DNA from 3 places in the Kovacikia sp. CALU 1929 genome. Region 3 is predicted to be linked to each of the others. Evidence: predicted binding sites of a transcription regulator. Region 3 holds the regulator's gene; each other region holds the start of a gene.
The links. Region 3 encodes NtcA, which controls nitrogen genes in cyanobacteria. Its sites were predicted from a motif close to TTTGTANNNNNNNNTACAAA; they were not measured.

Region 1 (7,389 bases), on a different contig from region 3:
TCCAGTTAGAGGCACCCGATGCAGATGCAGAAACGCAACAGGCGATCGCAGACTGGCATTACTGGGTAAACCAGGGCTATGAATTTGGTTAAGGGTTAATGCTGCTCGTCTGAGCTTAAATCATCGGCTAACCCGGTTCAATAACCAGAGTGCTGCGCCAATGCCAAAAAACTGCGCCAAAATCACATTCACACTCGCCTGGACGACCAGAATATCCAACGGCTGAATCAACCGGGAGGGGTCTACATTGACAAATCCACCGACTCCTTGATTAAAAGCTTTGGCAGCCAGCAAGCCTACCGTTGCCTGTGCTCCTAGCAGCGAAAGGAGCATTCCAATTAAGCTGGCAATTAATCCTGTCCGCACAACCTGGATCGTTTCAGGTCGTTTGGGCCGACCAGCGGGAGGACCATTCAACTTTCGCCCAATCGGGATATAGCGAAACAGCGCCCAATACATATTAAAAAGGAGCACCACAATCCCGAAGATCGTTACGACTACACCGATGCCAGTACTGGGGCTGGGTTGGTTGCTACCTGCGGGGGAGCGGCTGAGTCCGGCGAACAGAAGGATAATGCCCGAAACAACCGTCAACACTAGTTGAGACCAAAACCCTAACCATCCTGCTAGACGAAAGGTTTTGGCAATATCCTGGAGGGATGGAGGTGCGGAAGAAGAACTGGGTCTGTCGAGCATGATCCCGGCATATGAAAGATTTATTCTTGCTAATTTCTCATGGTAACGCTCTTCGCTTCATAATAAGTAGGCAACTCCAGCATGGATGAAGCAAAAAAGTAGCAGTCTGCGGTTCACAACCTTCAGATTTTGTGTAGAGTTGGGCTGTGAGATTTTACTTAGCAATAGAAGATTGATTTATAGCGTTTTTGAATCCAGTAAGGTACATGGATAGCCGTACAACCCTTGAGTCAAACAGATGAGATGTACCTCCCCCAGAAAGGAAACGCTATAGAGGGGTAATTTTTCTCAAAAGCCTTTTTCAGTTATTCACTTCCTATTCATTTCATGTCAGACCAAACTCTATCCTCTAATAGTGCCCCAGAGCTTCCTTCCCTACGGATTTTGATCGTAGAGGATGACCCAATGATGCAGTTGGGGCTAGAGCAATCTTTGGAAGACTATCCCCAACTCACCGTTGTAGGGCAGGCTTCTGATGGTTACCTGGGAGTAGAAGCGGCGCTGAAGCTAAAGCCTGATGTGGTGGTGATGGATATTGGCTTGCCACGCATGGACGGCATCGAAGCTACCAAGAAAATTAAGGAAGCACTGCCCGATGTTCGGATTGTCATGCTAACCTCCCACACCACCGAGAACGAGGTCATTGCTGCGCTCTCCAGCGGTGCAGATGCGTATTGTATTAAAGGAACCAATGTTGATCGGTTGATTGCAGCGATCGCAGCCGCTCAAGAAGGAGCAACCTATCTAGATCCTCTAATTGCTCGCCGAGTGATTGAGCATCTGAAGCCGCCCTCTCCGGCTGCGACCTTTACGGGACAACTCTCTCAACGGGAACTTGAGGTTCTCAAACTCATGGTAGAAGGAAAGAGCAATCCTGAAATTGCCGCTGTACTCTACCTCAGCCCCAACACCATTAAAACCCACATCCGGGGCATCATGAACAAACTGGCGGTGGACGATCGCGTTCAGGCAGCCGTTGTTGCGCTGCGGTCAGGACTAGTTTAATCGGTTGCAGGGTTATTCCTTGAACCAAATAGTAATGCTACTCGTTACACCCCATCGGCTTGTCAAGCCCTTGTGACAGAATAGAATCTTATTTACTCTAGATAAACGATTCTGCCAGGAAGCATCTAGAATTGAGTTACGAGAATTAGTGGATTGAGCTGTGGATGATTTATTCAAGATTAGGCTAACCTGGAATCTTTGTTGATGACAGCTAAACGGTTAGACCTTTTCAGGTTTGCCCCAACCTTCAAATTGTGCAGCTTTTAGCCCTGTTTCTCTTCTGTTGCCCCAACATTCAGAGATGTAGCTTTTAAGCTTACTTCTCACTCACCTGATATGAACTCAAATAGCTGAGTAGCGAAGGCTTAAACCCTTGTCAAGCAGGATTATCGCTAGAAAGATAATTTAATTCTTTCGGTTGATGTCGATCCTGGGGTACCCCTGTTAGGTTGAGGGTGAAGTGCTATTAGCTTCTAGTTAGGTGCAGCTATAGTGACTGAATTTTTGTTGTTGTCTGGATGGGAAAGATGATGAAGTTTGAAGATATTTACCAATTCTTCCAAGCGCCCCCACCCTTTTACCTCAATAAGGAACTGGCGGTGTGTTATGTCCTCTCCGTTTTGTCTCGGGGAGACTCCTATGGAACGGAGCTGATTCAGCTTCTAGAAAATGAGTACCCAACCTATCGCCTTTCGGATACGGTGCTTTACAGCGCTTTAAAGTTCCTTGAGGATGAGCAAATTATTGAAGGGTACTGGAAAAAAGTCGAGGGTCGGGGACGCCCACGGCGTATGTACCAGATTTGCTCTGGCGCTACCCAGCAAGCTCAAGACCTGACTCGGCTTTGGTATGAATATGTCAGGAAGCATAACAGTTTGCCTCACTCAAATGGGTTAGCTCCTAGCCGGAGCACCTGATTGGTCTGGGTTCAAAAGACTGTATCAAGCCTCCAGGCTGGGAGTGCAGCTTCAAGAACTTTCCTGATGTCAGGAGTTGATTAAACTTGAAGTTGTACTTTTTGTCTGGTGCTTGCGATCGGTATGGACACTTCTGTTCTCTCTTCTACTTTTTTGCTTACCCTGCTGCTAACGGTGGGTCTCTTCTTTTTCATTCGAGCCTCGGTGAAGGACCGGACTCAAATTGTAAAACTGAAGTTTGATCAATCGGGAGAGTTAACACTAGAGCAATTGCAGGATTATTTTGCCAAACGGGCTTACGAGATCACCTCTGTGAATGAGGCAGATCGTCAGGTCGAGTTTGAGGGTTTTGTTCGCCCTAGCCGTTTCCTGGCAGTTTTTCTGACTTTGTTGACAGCGGTTGGAATGCTTTGTCTAGCGTTGGTGCTATCTATTCTGCTGCCTAACGCGGGCACATTGCCGATCGGGCTAGTGTTTATCTCTCCCGTTGCAGGGGTGTTCTACTGGCGCAGAGCAGGGCGGGCTGAAAAGGTTTTGCTCCAGATTGAGCCGCTTAGGGATGGAAGTGAGAGCGGGGCGAGTATTGTGACCGTGACAGCTCACCGGGATGAACTTGCTGAGCTACAGCGATCGCTACCCTTAACCCCAGCAGGCTAAATGCCTATCCAGAAGCGGTAAGGGACTCGCAAATTAATAAAGTCCCAACGTCATTCCCGCGCAGGCGGGAATCCATCGTGGAGCAGCTTGCCTAGCGGGTACTTTATTTTGGGGCACATCCCTAAGTAGGGAGTCAGAATCATCCAGAGGGTGGGTTAAGCATAGCGGGCAACCCATCAAATTTTTGTTAATTATGGGTAAGGCAGACTGGGTTGAAATCAAGCCTTTTGGAATAGCTCAATCAAGCTAGAAGCTTAAGAATATTTAATTATTTTTTGAGCAAGTGCTTAAGTCTTAACATTGTGATACGTTCCTAAATGCCTATCTAATGTTCATAGCTTAAACCCCTCCTGATTAAGAATCAGGAGGGGTTTAAGCTAAAACCTAAATCTTTGTAGAGATAGGCTCAAATGTGGACGGAACAAGAACTTTGGTCGCTTTCCATCAATACCAATAGTCAGCAAGCTAATGACTGCGAACTACGGTAGCGACCGGAAGGTCTCCAACCTGATCGTCAGACAGTCTCAAACTGGGAAATAGGAAATGATTTTCCTCAACATACTGTGCCCCGAACAAGCCCTTTTCAGCCCAGAAGTACCGGTCTGTGGTATGCTCGTTACGCTTGACTAGCAGTAAAGCTGGCGGAGCAATCCCCTCAGAATGAATAAACTTGCGCGCAGCGGTGACAGGTTTATCTTCACCACATTCAATGCTGAACTGAGGCACATTCTCAAGAATTCTACGCCCCTCCTGCCGACGGCGGCTCTTACGCTTGCGTCTCCTTGCCAAAGCCGTTTACCCCCTTTTTCCAGAACCCAAGTGTAGTTATAGTTACAAAATACGTCGTCAGTATATCGATTTGGGACTGGAAATTCAACTTCTTTTAACTCAATGATACAAAGGTTAAATCTTTCTGAGGGTGGAAATTAATATTGCGAGATAAACCCTGGGGATCACACAAAGGATCCGGCAGATGGGGAAATGGATCATTGAGTATGGGGAAGGGGTGATAGGAGTTGGGAATGGGGGAAGAGTTTTGGCTAAAGGGGTCGTTGCTAATTATCTTTGTATATAGAGTGTGTCCTGATAGAGATCGGTTCTTTTAACCTACAAGGTAAAACAGACTTTCTGAGGTCTAGCTCGTTTACACGAATACTCCGCTTCACTCGGTTGGGTTATTTTTGCATGTTCATCCCCACTAGCTCTGAATTTGTTGCCCTATGCCGTGCTCAAGTTGCCCTCTTGACGCAGGGTTTAGGGGCATCGCTGAGTGTGGTCTATTTAACCCAGGAGTTGGTGGAAGGGGCTGAAACACGACTGGTACCTGTGGTGGCGTATCCTGAAACGGCAGCAGATTGGCAGGTCAGTAGTGCTTTTCAGTTGCCACCTGCGATCGCCCGTATCGAAAGATCTCCTCGACTTTTAACCGACTCGGTTACTTCCTTTTCCAGTCTGGCAAACCATCCACTGGAGCCGATGGTGGACTTTGAGGGGGAACTGGATTTAGAGGTTTCTTCCATGTCCTCTAACCAGGTAGGGGCAAGTCAGCGAGGAACCTTAGTGACTCAGCGACAAATGGTTTTGCCACTGATGCATGAAGAAGTCGTGATGGGGTTACTGGTGACTGAACGCAGCGATCGGGCATGGAATGAGTGGGAACAATCTCAGATCCATGAGATCGCAAACACACTGGCGCTTGCCTGTGTCCTGGATCAGCGCTACCAGTGGCTGAATCAGGATCGTCGCCAGCAACACCTGTTTCAGGAACAGCAGCACGACATTTTGGACAATCTGCTCCACCAGTTCCGCAATTCGCTCACTGCCCTGCAAACTTTCAGTAAGTTAATTCTGAAACGACTGGTACCGGGAGACGCTAACCGTGAAATTGCGTCCAGTATTGTGCGCGAAGCCGCTCGGTTGAAGGAACTATCGCAGCAGTTAGAGTCAGCTACTACGGGTATGGATGAAGCTGAAATAACACCTCTATCCCTCCCGCCGGCTATTGGGGACTGGGGTGAGGCGATTCCGCTCTTGCCGGGTGCTGGTGTTCTGGCAGGGTCACCGCTGTCCCTGGAACCTTGCTCGGTAGTCGAGGTGTTGACTCCCTTACTGGCATCGGCAGGGGCGATCGCGGAGGAGCGCAGCTTAACCATTTACACTGATTTTCCTGCCCATCTACCCCCTGTTCAAGCAAACCCTCAGGCGTTGCGAGAAGTACTCAATAATCTGATTGAAAATGCGCTCAAATACACTGAAACCGGGGGGCAAATTCTTGTTCAAGCAGGTATCCTTGCTTTAAAAGAAGAAGACCATCCCTGGATAGAGGTTTCAATTTCTGATACGGGACCAGGAATTTCAGCCCAGGACTTACCCCACATTTTCGAGCGTCGGTTTCGCGGGGCACAGGCACAGAGTAAAATTCCTGGTAGTGGTTTAGGGTTAGCGATCGCCTATGCCCTGGTTGAACAGATGCATGGAAAAATCCAGGTGGTTAGCCCTGCCTGGGCATCTCACCGGAATAGGCTATCAGACCACGGAGAACACCCTGAGGCGGGAACCACCTTCGTTGTTCAGCTACCCGCTGCACTCAAAACTTAGGGCTTTTTAAAAAAAGACTTTGAGATTGAACTGACTGCCAGGAATGAGAATTACAGCGATTTTTAGATGAGTAACCCAACACGCCAGCAAAGTCACAGGCAGGAATTGTCACTGGTTATTGGTCAATCCGGATTGACCAATAACCAGTGACCAAACTTTCCAAGTTTTTTCGCAAATCCCTGCTTAAATTCCCATCCTTAGAATTTCTGGGGAGTGACCTCTGCGGGAGCCGGGACAAACGGCGGTGCTTCTTGTCGTGTTGGGGCAAGAGGCGTGGCAGGTTGAACGGGTCTGGGTTGTGGACGATCGCCACTAATGACCAAATCCTGATTGAGAGTCAGCAAAAGGTTGGTATTGGGTTCAATCGCGATCGCTTCAATCGTTCTGCCGCCCAAAAAAGTGGCAGCCAGAGTTCCAGCCGCTGCCCCCGTCAATACTTCCCATGCTTGAATTTTGCGATCGCCGGTCACAGCCGCAACTCCAGCACCCGCACCCGCACCGACTAATGTGCCAGCAATGATTTTGCCGGTTGTGGGGTTCTTGCGAACAACCAGGTAGCTTCTAATTAGCTCCGAAGAGCCGCTAACTGGAAGCCGTTGCCCGTTGGGCAAGACAATTTCATTAGCAGTGAATTGAGCGGCTCCGTCAGTAACCACCAACTGTCCATTTACATCACTACCGGCTGGGATCAACACCTGCCCCTGAGCAGTGACCACATTTTGAGCCACTTTCAGCGTGATTGGAATTGGTTGGGTTTCTTCCTGAGACAGGATCAGCCGATCTGCTCCGGTATAGACAATAGGAATGGATGTTCCCGCCGGAATTCTAACGGCGACTGGAGCCTGTCCCACGATGTAGGGCGATGGAATCGTAGCGGCTAGACCCTGGCTGACCATTGCCTGGTAAATGGAGGCGGCAACTTCTGCCCGAGTCGCAACCCGGTTCGGGTTCAAGGTTCTGATATCGGGGTAATTAACTACGATCTGCCGCTCTGTGGCAGCAGCAACACCGGGACGGGCATATCCAGGAATTTGAGCCGCATCATTGAAGTTAGAAGCCAGTAGCTGGTCAATCGGTCGATTATTGGCGTAATCTAAGCCCGCAGATAGGGATACCAGCACTTGAGCGCGAGGGATATTCTCATCTGGTCGAAATAAGTTGCCCGGATAGCCTGCCATAAAGCCAGTAGTGTAGGCACGCTCGATCGCCGATCTGCCCCAGTAGTTTCCAGGTACATCAGCAAAATTAACGGGAGGGCGGACAGTCGGGCGGTTAAACGCCCGGTTGATCATGGCGGCAAACTGGGCACGGGTCACTGGGTCTTCAGGGCGGAAGGTGCCATCTTCTGCAAAGCCAACAATCACCCCTTTAGCCGCAAGTTCGTAAATGAAAGGCTCTGCCCAGTAGCCAGCCGGAACGTCAGGAAAGCGGGTTTGGGCGATCGCTGGGACTGAGATTAGGAATGGGGCGGCAGTTGTTGTAACCAACCCTAGCGCAAGCAACGCCGCAGTCCCAG
Region 2 (7,389 bases), on a different contig from region 3:
GATAGCAGTTTACTGGGCAAGTTTGTTGTCACCAATGCCAGTTGGGATAGGGGACGGACTAACTGACGACTGATCAATACTGAAAAGAGGAGTGCCAGCAATGCGATCGCCAGTACAATTGCCAGATTACGAGTAAAGATGCTTTGGATATAGCGGACATTCGGTGTGGCAGAATCTTCTACCATCAATGTCCAGGGTAAGCCCGGTGCAACGGGTGTTTCCTGCACAAAGAAAGACTTCATCCAACGCACCATCATCAGGCGGCTGCCCTTAGTCGGAAACCACTGGTAAGTCTGGTGGGACAGGGGGTAAATAGTCCCTTCCTGTTGAAGATCAAGCCATTGCCCAGGCGTGCGTTCAGTTTGAGTGCTGAGAACCACTGAATGATTGCGCCCAATTAGCGTAACCTCTACTCCCTGGTCTTTAGCATTGGTTGCCAGTAAAGCGCTAATACGGGTCAACTCGATTTCACTAACGACAAAGCCGAGAAGGTTTCCATTCTGGACAATGGGGACATTCAAAATGATGCGGGAAGGTTTCTGCTCTCCCTTGATCACATTGGACAGCGTTGGCTCCAGGGTGTTTCTGGCAGTTTCTAGATAGGGCTGATTGGCAGGATTGGCGATCGCCCCGGTCTCTCCAGGCGGACTACTCAAAAAGGGTTGCCCATTCCCATCACTGATCGTCAAACTAACCAGATCTGGTAGCATCTGCTGAGACAGCGCCATGTGTTGAGTTAAGTGGCTGTCTTGGGTTACCCCCCCAGCCGCGACAATCTGAGCCAACTCATTTACCGCCTGGAATTGCTGCTGATACCAGTACCGTACTTCAGCTAAGGCATAGGCAGTTGAGCGGCTGAGTTCTACCTGAGCCGTTGTTCTGATGCCATCAACGACCCCCCGGCTTGCTAAAACAATTAATAGCAATGAAGGTAAAAAAACAAAGGCAACGAGCAAATTAAACAGCGTTTGTTGGAAGGAGAGCGTGTTAATTGCCCTGGGGCGCCCCAACCAACGATGAACTGGCAAATGCGTCAGCACCAGACTTGCAATCAATGCGTTGAAAATGCCATTCACTGGCTGCTTCAACATAATAATTTGTGCCTGCTCCGGATCCATTTGGAGCACGAGTGCATAAAACAGCCAGACAAGCGGCATCCCGATCAAAAGCCAGAAAATGCCATCCAATAAGACAATGTTCTGGCGATAGCGGTGAAAAAACCACCCAACAAACAGCGCTTCACAGGTAAAGGTAATGATCGTATAGGGATGATTCCAGAGAAAATAGGTGCAACTAGCTGCAACAAACCCTGCCAGCGTTCCCCATCTGACCCCATACAGGCAAACCACAAACCATACGGCGATCGAGCCAAAGATGAAATCAATATCAAAAAACAATGTCCAGCGGGTCAGGTTGCCCACATAACCAGCAACCAGTAGCAGCAATAATCCCAGAGCAGATCGATGCCAAAGGTGCGATCGAAATAACTTCATCCGCTGCTGCTTCAGTCCCATATCTGCGGTTTTCTTTATTTGAACGTATTCCTCGCCAGTTTCATTAGCCTGCCTTACCTAACCACCCCATCCCTGCTTTAAATTTTTGTGGTTACTTGATCTGAGAACCCAGTATTGGCTTCACAGCCAATTGCTATAGAAATCTGGATTAGCCCTCATCTAAGTGGAGAAGTTGGAGATTTTCCCAGAAAAAACTACGGGTTTCTAAGTTAGTGAGGTTTAAATCGAAGCCCGAAATTTTGTAGGAGCGAAACGTTTGGGCAAAAAACAATTCAGCCCCATTAGATTATCTTTCAAATACTTCGCTCTATGGGGAATTATCACGGTTATTTAATCTGTACTCCTTAGTGAATTTGGGGAAGATTCTCAACTAGTCCGCTGCCTGCGATCGCTCCAATGCGCTTGGATAAAATGATCCAGTCGATGCAGGGTAACTCGCGCTGAAGAATCCACACCAAAAGCCATCCTTCCAAAACCTCTCCGGAGTCAGTCTTGGATTGAGCTTAGTCCTGAGCTAGGCAATGACAGTTCTCCGGATAAATTCTATCAATCGCGAGTATGCCCAGATATCCATATATCCCCCTATCGAGCAGTTGAGGGTCTCTCACAACTCTACATCTCAATCCTAAAACCTCACCAACTTAGAAACCCATAGCTTTTTCTGAGAAAAATCTCCGGCTCTCAACCAGGATTGAGGTTTAAAGCTGGATTTTTCGCATAACAGTAAAAGCGCTCATTCCTATCATCCGGTGGGTTTGAGACAACCTCATAGTTGAATCGAAGTCAAATTTCCCTGACAAAACAGAAAGAATTTGACGCTCCGAAGGTTCAAGTATCGATAAAATAGTATTAGAAGTTACAGAATTAAAAAGTATTTTATGTATTTTCTTAATCAAAAAACAAGCATTGGACGGCAACGGGGAATCATCGGAGTTTTTCCGTGTCTCGAAGCGGCGGGGCAAGCACTCGACCAACTGGTTTTTTCGGGATTTCCTTTAGCCCAAGTTTTTTTAGTTGGCAATCATGATTTAAATGCGGAGCAGTCTCTGGGGGGTTCTCAAGCCAGGGAACTGCTGCACCAGGTGCCCTTGCATGACATCACAAGGAACAGAGGGGGCTTTAGGCAAGCTTTACTGAAAGGTAGCCTTGCTGGCAGCTTAGGCGGGGTCTTACTGGGCTTAGGGTTGGCACTGCTATCTGGTGCAGGAGCGGCAGTGGTGGGAGTTGAGCTTGCCGCTGTCCTGTTAAGTGGAGGTGCATTTGCCGCAACGGGTGGGCTAGTTGGGGCATTAGTCAGCCTCGGCATTACTGAAAATGAGGCAAAACAATACGCCATTCAAATTTCTAAGGGAAACTACCTGCTAATTGTGGCAGGCACAAGGGCAGATATTTTTCGCGCTGAACACATTCTCCATGCGAGAGGGATTCATCAACAGAGTTGCTAGGGCTCCGTCAGTGAAGTAAACTTTTCCCATAAAGCTCTAGATAAAAAATAAGCCCCCAGGAGGTCTTTGGGGGCTTTCGCTTAAGGAGTGATGAAGCGGAATGGTATTAATGTACTATTTCGATAGCTTTCTGTCAATTACTCCTGGAAATCTTTTTACACAATGTTTGCTAAGTAAAATTCCTTTTGGAGAGAGTAAAGTTTTTTTGCTACCCCAGTCAGGTTGGTTGACCTGCTACGTAAGCGTGGTATAAGGGGTAAGAAATTTTGTGTATTCTTCGATACAGAAGTGTATTCGCCAGAATTGCTGGAATCTTTAGATACTTACACTCTGTATTCTTCCCAGTACCCCAGGGTTAAACTTACTGAGACTGATTGAGTCAATTTCCTCTCATCCCTCTCGGAGCCTTAAACCCCAGGCTGGTTTGGGTACTTGGTCGGGTCGTTTATTGTGGAATGCCCCCATCGCCAATTGAAACATTCGTTCACTGAGGACTGTCCGGAATGATGTCTAAACTGATGCTCAAGAAGCCGTCTAAGCGCAGGAAGCGGAAATCTTCTCTGCGGCTTGACCGCTTAAACCTGAAGCTTGATGGCTTGAAGTGGAATAACCAATGGCTTAACCCTAATTGGTATGCCAAGAAGCTTTCTCCTACCTGGCAAGCCTGTATCCCTCTGGCTTTCTTGATTGTTTTGGGGTGGGGGTTTGCTTCAACTGCCCAAACTACTCCGCCAACGCTTGAAAGCCTTGCAACTGAAACTCAAACCCTAAAGGTCGGACTCGATACCATGTGGGTTCTGGTGGCAGGGATGCTGGTTTTCTTCATGAATGCTGGTTTCGGCATGTTGGAGACGGGCTTCTGTCGCCAGAAGAACGCAGTTAACGTTCTATCCAAGAACCTGATTGTGTTTGCCCTTTCAACGATCGCTTTCTGGGCGATCGGCTTTGGGCTAATGTTCAGCGATGGCAATAGTTTTGTTGGCATCGGTGGCTTTTTCCTGGCGGGTGCCGATAACAGCCCGGCAACCGGGGAAGCTTACCAGGGGATTTTTAGTGCGATTAGCTGGGCAGGGGTGCCGCTGCTGGCGAAGTTCTTCTTCCAACTGGTGTTTGCTGGAACCGCTGCCACCATCGTGTCGGGGGCAGTGGCAGAGCGGGTTAAATTTGTTGACTTTCTGATTTTCAGCCTGCTGCTGGTAGGGATTGCCTATCCCATTACGGGTCACTGGATCTGGGGTGGTGGCTGGCTAGCTGCCTTTGGTTTCTGGGATTTTGCTGGCTCCACGGTGGTTCACTCCGTTGGTGGCTGGGCGGCACTAATGGGCGCTGCCTTTCTCGGTCCCCGGCTTGGCAAGTACAATGCTGACGGTTCACCCAATGCTTTGCCTGCTCACAACATGAGTATCGCCACGCTGGGTTGTCTGATTCTCTGGTTAGGCTGGTTTGGCTTTAACCCTGGTTCAACAATGTCCGTGGGTGATGGTTCTTTAATCGCTCACACTGCTACCACTACCAATATTGCCGCCGCTTTTGGTGGAGTTGCCGCTACGATCACTGCCTGGTTGGTGCTGGGTAAGCCCGACCTGTCCATGATTATTAACGGCGTACTGGCAGGGTTGGTAGCAATCACCGCTCCTACTGCATTTGTCAACGTTGGATCGGCTGCCATCATTGGGATTGTGGCTGGTATCTTAATTGTCTTCTCAGTCGCATTCTTCGACCGGATCAAGATTGATGACCCTGTGGGTGCTACCTCTGTCCACCTGGTTTGTGGGATCTGGGGTACGCTGTCAGTTGGTTTGTTTGCCGTTGGTGGCAGCGAAGCGGCTGGCGCTCTATATGCTCCTGGTCTTGGACCAACCGCTGGACTGTTCATGGGTGGTGGCTTTAGTCAGCTTTGGATTCAGTTCGTTGGTGTTATGGCAGTTGGCGGAATGACCGTCTTGCTGTCCAGCATCTTCTGGGCGGCGCTGAAGGCAATTTTGGGTATCCGGGTTAGTGAAGAAGAGGAAATCATTGGTCTGGATATTGGCGAACATGGCATGGAAGCCTATGCTGGGTTTGTTAAGGAAGCAACGGGTCTGCCCGCAGGCACCACTGGCATCGAAAGCTCCAGTGGTGTGGCAGGCAGCCACTATTAAATGGTTGTTGGTTGTTAATTGTTAGAGGTTCGGTTCTCTTAACTCAATTTCTACTAACGTTTGCAGCCAAGAACTGATAACTTAATCAATCTGAGCGGTGGGAGAAGGACGATGACTTTCTCCCACCGTTTTTTAAGGCAACAAATGGTAGGTGGTAAGGGATGAGGTATAGCCATAGCCACCTGATTTAGGACGGGGTGCAGGGGTGGAACCCCTAGCTGGAGAAGTGCCCCCACGCCCCCTTTAACCCCAATGTACTAAGCAACCTGGCGATAGCTATATCAAGGAAATGAGGGGAGGTGATAGCTGACGCAACTGCACATCCTGAGCCTAAATAAGGGAGACCTGCCCATATTGGAGACTCGTCGGTCAGGCGATCGCGGGTTCAAGCTTACCTGGCTCTACTGCGTTTGCCCAAAACAGACCCCTAATGGATTGGGGCGTAAGTTTGACAACTTACTAGTTAAGCTTGAAGAAACTGACAACGGTGCCCACTTTAGCAGAGCCGCCGGTTTCTTAGAACGCATTTCTAGGATTGCGAAAAAACGGAACTTGTGTACTTTAATTAGTAGCCATAATCCGAATTCATCGCTTAAGGTTCTGTTGGGCACCTTATGAATCGCGGACTATTAGAACGTTTTGTTAAACAGCATCCTGGCACAGCACAGAAAAAGGTATCGAGTGGCTAGCTCTCTTGCTGTGGTAGGAGAACCAGGAGAATGAAAGCAGTTGCAATTGTTGATACATCTATCAGTCTACAGTGATTCTATTTAGGCTGTGAACAAGGATTTTATACGAACTCTTTCTTGTTTACAAAGCCTTTTAATTTCATAAATGATTGAAATCACTATGGCACTCCTGTTTCGATTGTGAGAAAGCATTCCCTAGAGAGACTGGCTCACACAGCTAGCTATTATCACAGGTTGTTTAGAACTGCTATATGTAGATGAAACATCTTAGATCAGCATTGGTATCGTAAACCTTGATTAATTTTTCCTGGGATAGCTAGTCCTGTGTTACAGTCTTTGTAAGGCTTATTTTCGGCTGTGTAATTCGTTTTACAAGCGTTTCTCCGAATCTAACTCTCCATCTCTTCTGATTCTGGAGAAATTCATATGTCGATTTATGTTGGGAATTTATCCTACGAAGTTACGCAGGATGATCTGACCCAAACCTTTGCAGTATACGGTTCGGTCAAACGGGTTCAGTTGCCTACTGACCGAGAAACCGGGCGTTTCCGGGGCTTTGCTTTTGTTGAAATGGGCACAGAAGCTGAGGAAGACGCAGCCATTGAAGCCCTTAATGGTGCTGAATGGATGGGACGGGACCTCAAGGTCAATAAAGCGAAGCCCCGCGAAGAAAGAGGTTCTTCTGGCGGTGGTTGGGGAAATAGAGGTGGCTCTAACCGTTACTAGACTTTAAGTCTGAGGAGCAAGTGCCAACCTTAGTCAGAATTCAACAGCCCAAACTCTGTGATCCCAGGTTGCCGTAGCAAAAGGGCGATCGCTGCGGAGTAGATAATCTGTTTTATCTACAAAGTTTGGTATTGATTTTTGACTACTCTAGCATTGACGAATGGAAATCTGGAGACCCTTTCATCCTCAACATCAGCACGATTTGAACAGGAGTACTGGACTGATGCCGCAAAGCATGAGCGGTTGAGACACGGCCCTAACTATCCGCACTTAGTTGCTGATGGCTTGCTTGCGTTTGATTGGGATTTATTCAGCTTGTTTAAGGAGATTCGATGACCCAAATCGTTCCTGGTGAAAATGAAGGAATTGAGTCAGCACTGCGTAGATTTAAGCGCGAGGTTTCTAAAGCAGGCATTTTTCCAGATATGAGGAAACATCGCCACTTTGAAACCCCCATAGAAAAACGTAAGCGTAAAGCTCTGGCTATGCACAGACAGCGTAAAAGGAAATTTCGATATTGACTCCTCAAGACCCTTCAAGTGGAATCGAGCATATTATCCTGGAAGCATTGAAGCAAGGCGATAAGAATCAGGGTGAGCTTTTTGATATTACCGGCAAAAGCTACCCGATTTTGGTTCAAACTCTTCAACATCTGAAGGATAAAAAGCTGATTGAGACTTATTTTGTGCCGACCACTGATCTTTCGATTCTCACCTATCGTTTACATTCTGAAACCTAATTCACATGCTAAGTAGTTCCCTAAATACTATGAATACCAAAGAACTCTTGAGTAGGTATATGGCAGGGCAAAGAGATTTTAGAAACTTAGATCTGATGGCAGCAAATTTAAGGAACTTGAATTTGAGTGGTATTA
Region 3 (7,389 bases):
CTTGAGACTAGGATTATCTTCAAGCAATTCAGTGATATCCAGGCGTTGAATGCGAAGAGTTGCTAAATAACTACGGCTGCGATATTGAGGTTGGTAGTGCCATTTCAGTAAATGCCCAATCAGAACGCTCAAGCGGTTACGAAGTTCTTGACGTTGCTCCTTACCCAAGGATTCAATTTCCTCGATTAAATTCGGTAAGTCAATCTGCCCCCATTGATGGGTGCGAAGAAGCCTCGCCTGTTCCTGCGTCCAGGCATAGAAGTCAACTTCATAGAGCTTGAGTGTAAGGTAAGGATTTTTGGACTTTTCTGAATTGGTTTCGGGCATATGCCTTAGCTGACTCCAACCACAGCCCTTAATTAGCTCTTAGACTATTCGTAAGTTGCTTGTCCCAGCAATAAAGATAACAAAAAAGCTGAGAACAGACCTCCAGCCTTACAAATGAACCTGGAAATCGATTCTCAAAGCTTTTGACGGAAAAACTTCAACGAAGACAATCGCTTAAACTGAGGCGCGATCGCGGGCCGAATCGACGGTTGGTAACACTTCAGCAGTTTGACGCTGTTCCTTAATGGCTTTTAACTGCTGGAGTAAAGACTCGGTTTCTGCCTGGAGGTTGAGAAACTTCATTTGCTGGTCGAGACGATATTGAGTTTTCATTGCTTCCAGAAGGCGGGATTGCCGGGAATCTGTGGAGGATGCTAATTCAGGAGAGGAAACCAGCACCGTTGCACTGGACATATTGAGTGAACGTTCGGTTGTTAATGTCTGACTAGTCATTTCTACTCACTTACACCACTTTCAATATCTTAACCTAAGCTTCACAAAAAATTGTAATTCATTGTTACAAAACAAACGGTAGAACTGGCTCAGTTTTCAAACTGGTCGATGAGAACTCCTCCTACTGCTGGACTTGGAACCGCTAGGGGATGGGTCGAGGATCGGGGTACACTAAACGTACCTCCCTTCGCCAGACTCAACGCTCAGGTGAATTTGAACATTTCCATCTAAACGCAGAACTCCAAGTTTAGTATGTCTGTTCAACACAGCATTGTAGACGGCAAATGGTGAAATCGAGTTCTTTGTTTCATCTGATCGCTGCTGGAAATCCCCGTGTCTCTAACTCTATCTGCATCCCAGACCTTCCCGACCGATCCCCATTCCCCATCCCCCTCTCCCTCGCAGGGCTGGCATGGGTTGATTGAGTCCTATCGGCAATACTTGCCTGTAACTGAGCAAACGCCAGTGATAACCCTCAATGAGGGCAATACACCATTGATCCCGGTGTCTGCGATCGCTGAGCAAATTGGCAAACAGGTGCGGGTATTCGTTAAGTTTGATGGCTTAAACCCCACCGGCAGCTTCAAGGACCGGGGCATGACGATGGCAATTTCAAAGGCAAAAGAAGCCGGCGCGCAAGCCGTGATCTGCGCCAGTACGGGTAATACCTCTGCTTCTGCTGCTGCCTATGCTGGACGCGCTGGAATGCGTGCCTTCGTGCTGATCCCCGATGGCTATGTCGCAATGGGTAAGCTGGCACAGGCGTTGCTTTATGGTGCTGAAGTTCTAGCGATCAAGGGCAATTTTGACCGGGCACTGGAAATTGTGCGGGAAATGTCTGCGAATTATCCGGTTACCCTGGTTAACTCCGTGAATCCCTATCGGCTTCAGGGGCAGAAGACGGCTGCGTTTGAAGTCGTGGATGTCCTGGGTGATGCTCCTGACTGGCTCTGCATCCCGGTTGGCAATGCCGGGAATATCACTGCTTACTGGATGGGTTTTTGCGAGTACCACCAGGAACAGCGGTGCAGTAAATTGCCGCGTATGATGGGATTTCAGGCAGCCGGTGCCGCCCCCTTGCTGTTGGGCAAGGCGATCGAGCATCCCGAAACCCTGGCAACCGCGATTCGCATTGGCAATCCGGCAAATTGGGAGCGGGCGATCGCGGTTCAAGAAGCTAGCCAGGGCAAGTTCACTGCTGTCACCGATGACGAAATCCTCGATGCCTATCGTCTCCTCGCTTCCCGTGAAGGAATTTTTTGCGAACCGGCAAGTGCCGCCTCTGTGGCTGGGCTGTTGAAAGTCAAAGATCAGGTTCCAGCAGGAGCAACCATCGTTTGTGTTCTGACCGGCAACGGGTTGAAAGACCCAGACTGTGCGATCAAACACAGCCACAGCCAGTTCAAACAGGGCGTTGAGCCGGATTTGAAGTCGGTTGCTGATGCAATGGGGTTTTAAGGAAAGCGATCGCGGGGGTGGTGAGGAGTGAGGGATGAGGAGTTGTTGATTGTTCGTAGAGCCTCCAGACCTCCGAGGTTTTGAAAACCTCGGAGGTCTTAGCCTGACGAGTTAACATCTCTATCTTTCAACCCGCAACTCTCAACTTTCTGTTTCACGCCTCCCCTTTACCCTCACTCATTCCCATAATTTCGTAGCCTGCATCAACGTAAATAATTTGCCCTGTGATCCCGCTTGAAAGGTCACTGCACAAAAAAGCGGCAGTATTGCCAACTTCAGTTTGAGTCACGGTGCGGCGCAGGGGAGCAACCTGTTCAACATGGTGAATCATGTCAAGGATGCCGCCAACCGCAGAAGATGCCAGAGTCCGGATGGGTCCAGCGGAGATGGCATTAACTCGGATATTTTGGGGACCTAGTTCTGATGCCAGATAGCGCACATTCATTTCCAGAGCTGCTTTTGCAATCCCCATCACGTTGTAATTGGGGATGACCTTGACTCCTCCCAGGTAAGTGAGCGTGACCACACTGCCCCCTGCCGTCATTAGCGGTTGAGCAGCGGAGCATAGCTTGATCAATGAATAAGCGCTAATGTCCAGGGCGGCTGCAAATCCGGCGCGCGAGGTATTAGCAAAACTGCCTGTCAAATCTTCTTTGTTAGCAAAGGCAAGGCAGTGAATCAGAATATCGAGCTGTCCCCACTTGTCTTTGACGGTTTCAAAGGTTGATTGAATTTGCTCGTCGTCCTGAACATTGCAGGGAAGAAACAGAGAGGGCTGTACTGGCTCTACCAGATCCGCAATCTTTTTAACGCGGCGTTCCTCATCAGGCAGATAAGTTATTCCAATCTTTGCTCCTGCTTGATGGAGCTGTTGGGCAATGCCCCAGGCGATGGAACGATTGTTAGCGATACCAGTAACCAGGGCGTTTTTTCCAGTCAAATTCAGCATAACTCTCAATCTGTAGGTAAGTGGTGAGGTGTCAGGTGTCAGGCTTCGACGTGAGCTTCGACGTGAGCGCTCAGCCGAACAGTGTCAGGTGTTGGGCGTTAGGTGCCTTTATTCTTTTTCGCTTCGTGGACTGCTCTATAGAGAATACTCAAAGATGGGGTATATCGGATAGCAAAGGTGTGCAACATAATAGGGAAATGACGTTTCCCGTCTAAACTGTGGTTGACCTTATAGATGCGCTCGAATCCTTGACTCCCTGGATTAGGGCATTCCCACTTGATTGAGAATGGTGATACAGCGGTTCTCATGCTGATGCGGTACAAGCTGGTGGTTTGTTATGAGTCATTAGTCCCTTGGGGGCAACCAATGACCAATGATCAAGAACGACCAAAAACGTACTTCACAAAGTTGAGAATTGCTATATCGCGTTTTTAAGAACAGTATTTGGCAGAAGAAACGCCAGTATCAAATTAATTAACTGTGGTGATAGCGTTTTTGAATTCAATGAAGTAATGGATAGCCGTAGAATCCTTGAGTCAAACAGATGAGATGTACCTCACCCAGAAAGGAAACGCTATAAGATGTTCTTAAACCATCTGGATTGGAGTTCAGGTGGTGCAAGTCCGAGTTAAATTTAAGCCTTTTTAGACAGCGAAGGGTTAAGGCAGTAGTCCAATATGTAACATCAGGCACAAAAACCTGCGGTGTAGTAAGTTTAAGTGTTCTAAGTTACAGATCTATCATTAGGTTCACTTAACTTAGGGCTGTACCTATTAGTTAACCGGGTAATCTTTTGGGTAGCAGGTAGGGTATATGGTTGTGATGCAAGATAAACCATTGGCATCTGTATTCCGCCAGATGGGGGGCGGGGCTTTTCCACCCGTTGTTGAAACGTTTGAACGGGGTAAAACAATTTTTTTCCCAGGAGATCCAGCCGAGCGTGTCTACTTTCTTCTTAAAGGGGCAGTCAAGCTATCCAGGGTTTACGAGGCGGGAGAAGAAATTACGGTCGCATTACTGCGAGAGAATAGCGTCTTTGGAGTTCTTTCACTGATCACCGGGCACAAGTCCGATCGCTTTTATCATGCCGTTGCATTTACCCCGGTTGAATTGCTCTCAGTCCCAATTGAACAAGTTGAAAAAGCACTGAAGGATAATCCTGATCTATCGATGGTTTTCCTGCGAGGGCTATCGTCCCGGATCTTACAGACTGAAATGATGATTGAAACCCTGGCTCACCGGGATATGGGTTCTCGGCTGGTCAGTTTTTTGCTGATCCTATGCCGTGATTTTGGGGTGCCCAGCAGTGATGGGATCACGATTGACCTGAAGTTGTCTCACCAGGCGATCGCGGAAGCAATTGGCTCCACCCGCGTTACCGTCACTCGCTTGCTTGGAGATCTACGCCAGGACAAAATGATCTCCATCCACAAAAAGAAAATAACTGTTCACAATCCAGTGACGTTAAGCCAGCAGTTTACTTGAGGAGGAGAGGAGAGGAGTTTGTACCCCTTACTCCTTTCCCCTCACTTCCCTCTCCAACCTGTTCCAGGTCAGTTCACCATCAGAGGTAAGATGCCATCGGAGAAGGTGGGCGGGTTGACCAATGTGGTTAGCCGACAGCCCGATCGCCTGACGGGGAGAACAAGTTACCAGGGCGATCGCTTGCTCCACGCTGCAAAGCCCCCATCTAACTAGATTTTGTGCGCCGGTGAGTAGGGGGAGGGTGGTTCCAGACAGGGTGCCATCGGGGAGTCGTGCTGTGCCTTCGTGAACCTCAATCTGGCGGGTATCCCAGGGATAGGTGCCATCGGGGAGTCCCAGGGGAGACAGGGCATCGCTGACTAAAAATATTCCCTGTTCGTAATTGCTTGCTTTGAGCAAAATATCCATCATGGTGGGGGAAACGTGCTCACCATCAGCAATCAGCCCGCAGTAAACGTTGGGGTTGGTGATGGCGGCTCCCAACAGTCCAGGTTCCCGGTGGTGCAGAGCTGGCATGGCGTTAAAAGCATGGGTGACCATAGTGGCTCCCATGCTAAACGCTCGTTGAGCCTGGGTTGCCCTTGCCAGAGAATGTCCCAGGCTGATGGTAATCCCCAAAGACTGGAGATAGGGAATGACCTTGTCGGTCTGATCCAGTTCAGGTGCCAGAGTCATGACCTTAACAAGGCTGGCATAGTCTCCCAGAACTCGTTTGACGTTCTCTAAAGTCAGGGGTAACAAATGTTCTTCGGGGTGTGCCCCTCGTTTCTGAGGATTGAGGAACGGACCTTCCAGGTGAACACCGAGCACTTGAGCAAATTTTGTCTGGTGACACTGGTGAAGGGTGGCAAGCGATCGCTGAATATTCTCGACTGAGGTAGTCACAATCGTTGGTAGAAACCCATCAACCCCCTGGTGCCAGAGAAACTCGCTAATATCCTTGATCTGGGTGCAATGGTCAGGATTGAGGTCAGGAAATGCCAGCCCTAGCGCTCCATTGATCTGGAGATCAACCCCTCCCAGGGAAACCCAATCACCCTCAACATCCAGAGAAGCTGTATTTTCAGGATGGGATAGCAGGGTTGGGGCGATCGCTTCAACCACTCCTTCACGAATTAAGATGTGCTGTAAGCCGTCCTGCCCAACAATGCGGGAATTTTTCAGAATCAAATTCTCAACCATGACACCTGACACCTGACACCTAACACCTTCATTTTCACCGCTTGTGTTCTAATCTTGAAATTGAATCGTACTGACTGGAGAAATAGGGTTTGCAAGTCCAATCGGGGTTAAAACGCGGCAAAGATTACATTGGGGTAGGGGTAGGGGCAGTTATTTTTGAAAACGGACAAATTCTCCTGATTGAGCGTTTGGTGCCACCAGAAGCCGGATATTGGGCGATTCAAGGAGGTGCCGTTGAGTTTGGCGAGACGATTGAAGCGGCAATCAAGCGGGAAGTTAAAGAAGAACTTGGGGTTGAAAGCGAAGTCGTGACACTGCTAGGAGTCACCGACCACATTTTGCCCGATGAAGAAGTTCACTGGGTTGCTCCTGTATTTCTGGTGAAGATTACAGCAGGTACGCCTCAAAATGTAGAAAGCCACAAACACCGAGACTTACGCTGGTTCTCACTCAATGACTTGCCCGATCAGATCACCCTGACAACCCGCTATGCGGTAGAGTTCCTGAAGAGCTACGATAGCAGGAAACAGGGAGTGGAGAGTTGAAAGTAGAGAGTTGGGGCGATAATCGGTAATGGGCGAAACAGTTACCTGACATCAAAAACCATCACCTTACATTCACAGTCCACTGACTACTGACTACTGACTACTGACTACTTTACCAACAACAACTAACAACCTCTCACCCTTCCATGTCCCCACCCCTGATTGGCATCATTATGGGCAGTGATTCGGACTTGCCCACGATGAAGGAGGCGATCGCAGCCTGCGAAGAATTTGGCGTTCTCTATGAGGTGGGGATTGTCTCGGCACACCGAACACCTGAACGCATGGTGGCATATGCCAAAGAAGCTCATCAGCGGGGACTAAAGGTAATCATTGCCGGAGCTGGAGGAGCTGCTCACCTGCCGGGTATGGTTGCGGCATTGACCCCGCTACCAGTGATTGGGGTTCCTGTTCCTAGCCGCCACTTGCAAGGAATAGACTCGCTTTACTCGATTGTGCAGATGCCTGCGGGAATTCCGGTGGCGACTGTGGCGATCGGCAATGCCCGCAATGCCGGACTGTTAGCCATACAAATTCTGGCAACCCATGATGCATCTCTACTGGAAAAGGTTCAGCAATATCGTCAAAGCCTGAATCAGATGGTAATGGAGAAGCAATCTAGGCTGAATCAAATCGGATATCAGAAATATTTGGAGATGTGAGTGCTAGGAGGGATGTTTGAAAATGGGTCATGGTCTATCTTAATCCGAAGGAATAGACTTGCAAGACATCGGAGGTAAAGGCAGTGAGTGATCGAGTACTCGTTGCAGGAGCAACAGGCGGCGTTGGGCAATTAGTGGTTGCCAGATTGATCCAAAAAGGGATGCCAGTGAGGGTTCTCACTCGTGGAGTAGAGCGGGCACAAAAAATGTTTGAAGGGAAGGTTGAGGCGATCGCTGGCGATACCCGTGACCTATCCACTCTCCCAGCAGCAACCCAGAATATCTCTTACATCATTTGCTGTACAGGAACGACTGCCTTCCCTTCTGA

Region 1: the regulator NtcA is predicted to act here: its motif matches at 4,094-4,113, upstream of AC1S52_RS32450 (DUF3155 domain-containing protein).
Region 2: the regulator NtcA is predicted to act here: its motif matches at 3,227-3,246, upstream of AC1S52_RS05685 (ammonium transporter).

Annotation. Positions count from the first base shown of each region.
Region 1 is NZ_JBXBCF010000118.1:8,150-15,538, forward strand. Features, by position in the region: gene AC1S52_RS32425 (calcium-binding protein) at 1-92, shown strand, start outside; gene AC1S52_RS32430 (DUF3611 family protein) at 121-696, opposite strand; gene AC1S52_RS32435 (response regulator) at 1,024-1,701, shown strand; gene AC1S52_RS32440 (PadR family transcriptional regulator) at 2,229-2,618, shown strand; gene AC1S52_RS32445 (cofactor assembly of complex C subunit B) at 2,742-3,275, shown strand; gene AC1S52_RS32450 (DUF3155 domain-containing protein) at 3,741-4,064, opposite strand; gene AC1S52_RS32455 (sensor histidine kinase) at 4,461-5,873, shown strand; gene AC1S52_RS32460 (S-layer homology domain-containing protein) at 6,071-7,389, opposite strand, start outside.
Region 2 is NZ_JBXBCF010000055.1:104,327-111,715, forward strand. Features, by position in the region: gene AC1S52_RS05675 (ATP-binding protein) at 1-1,514, opposite strand, end outside; gene AC1S52_RS05680 (hypothetical protein) at 2,393-2,959, shown strand; gene AC1S52_RS05685 (ammonium transporter) at 3,463-5,100, shown strand; gene AC1S52_RS05690 (RNA recognition motif domain-containing protein) at 6,216-6,515, shown strand; gene rpsU (30S ribosomal protein S21) at 6,848-7,036, shown strand; gene AC1S52_RS05700 (hypothetical protein) at 7,033-7,254, shown strand; gene AC1S52_RS05705 (pentapeptide repeat-containing protein) at 7,284-7,389, shown strand, end outside.
Region 3 is NZ_JBXBCF010000075.1:159,772-167,160, forward strand. Features, by position in the region: gene AC1S52_RS19195 (DUF29 domain-containing protein) at 1-327, opposite strand, end outside; gene AC1S52_RS19200 (hypothetical protein) at 502-780, opposite strand; gene thrC (threonine synthase) at 1,114-2,238, shown strand; gene fabI (enoyl-ACP reductase FabI) at 2,393-3,187, opposite strand; gene ntcA (global nitrogen regulator NtcA) at 4,001-4,672, shown strand; gene nagA (N-acetylglucosamine-6-phosphate deacetylase) at 4,700-5,854, opposite strand; gene AC1S52_RS19225 (NUDIX domain-containing protein) at 5,944-6,399, shown strand; gene purE (5-(carboxyamino)imidazole ribonucleotide mutase) at 6,546-7,061, shown strand; gene AC1S52_RS19235 (SDR family oxidoreductase) at 7,145-7,389, shown strand, end outside.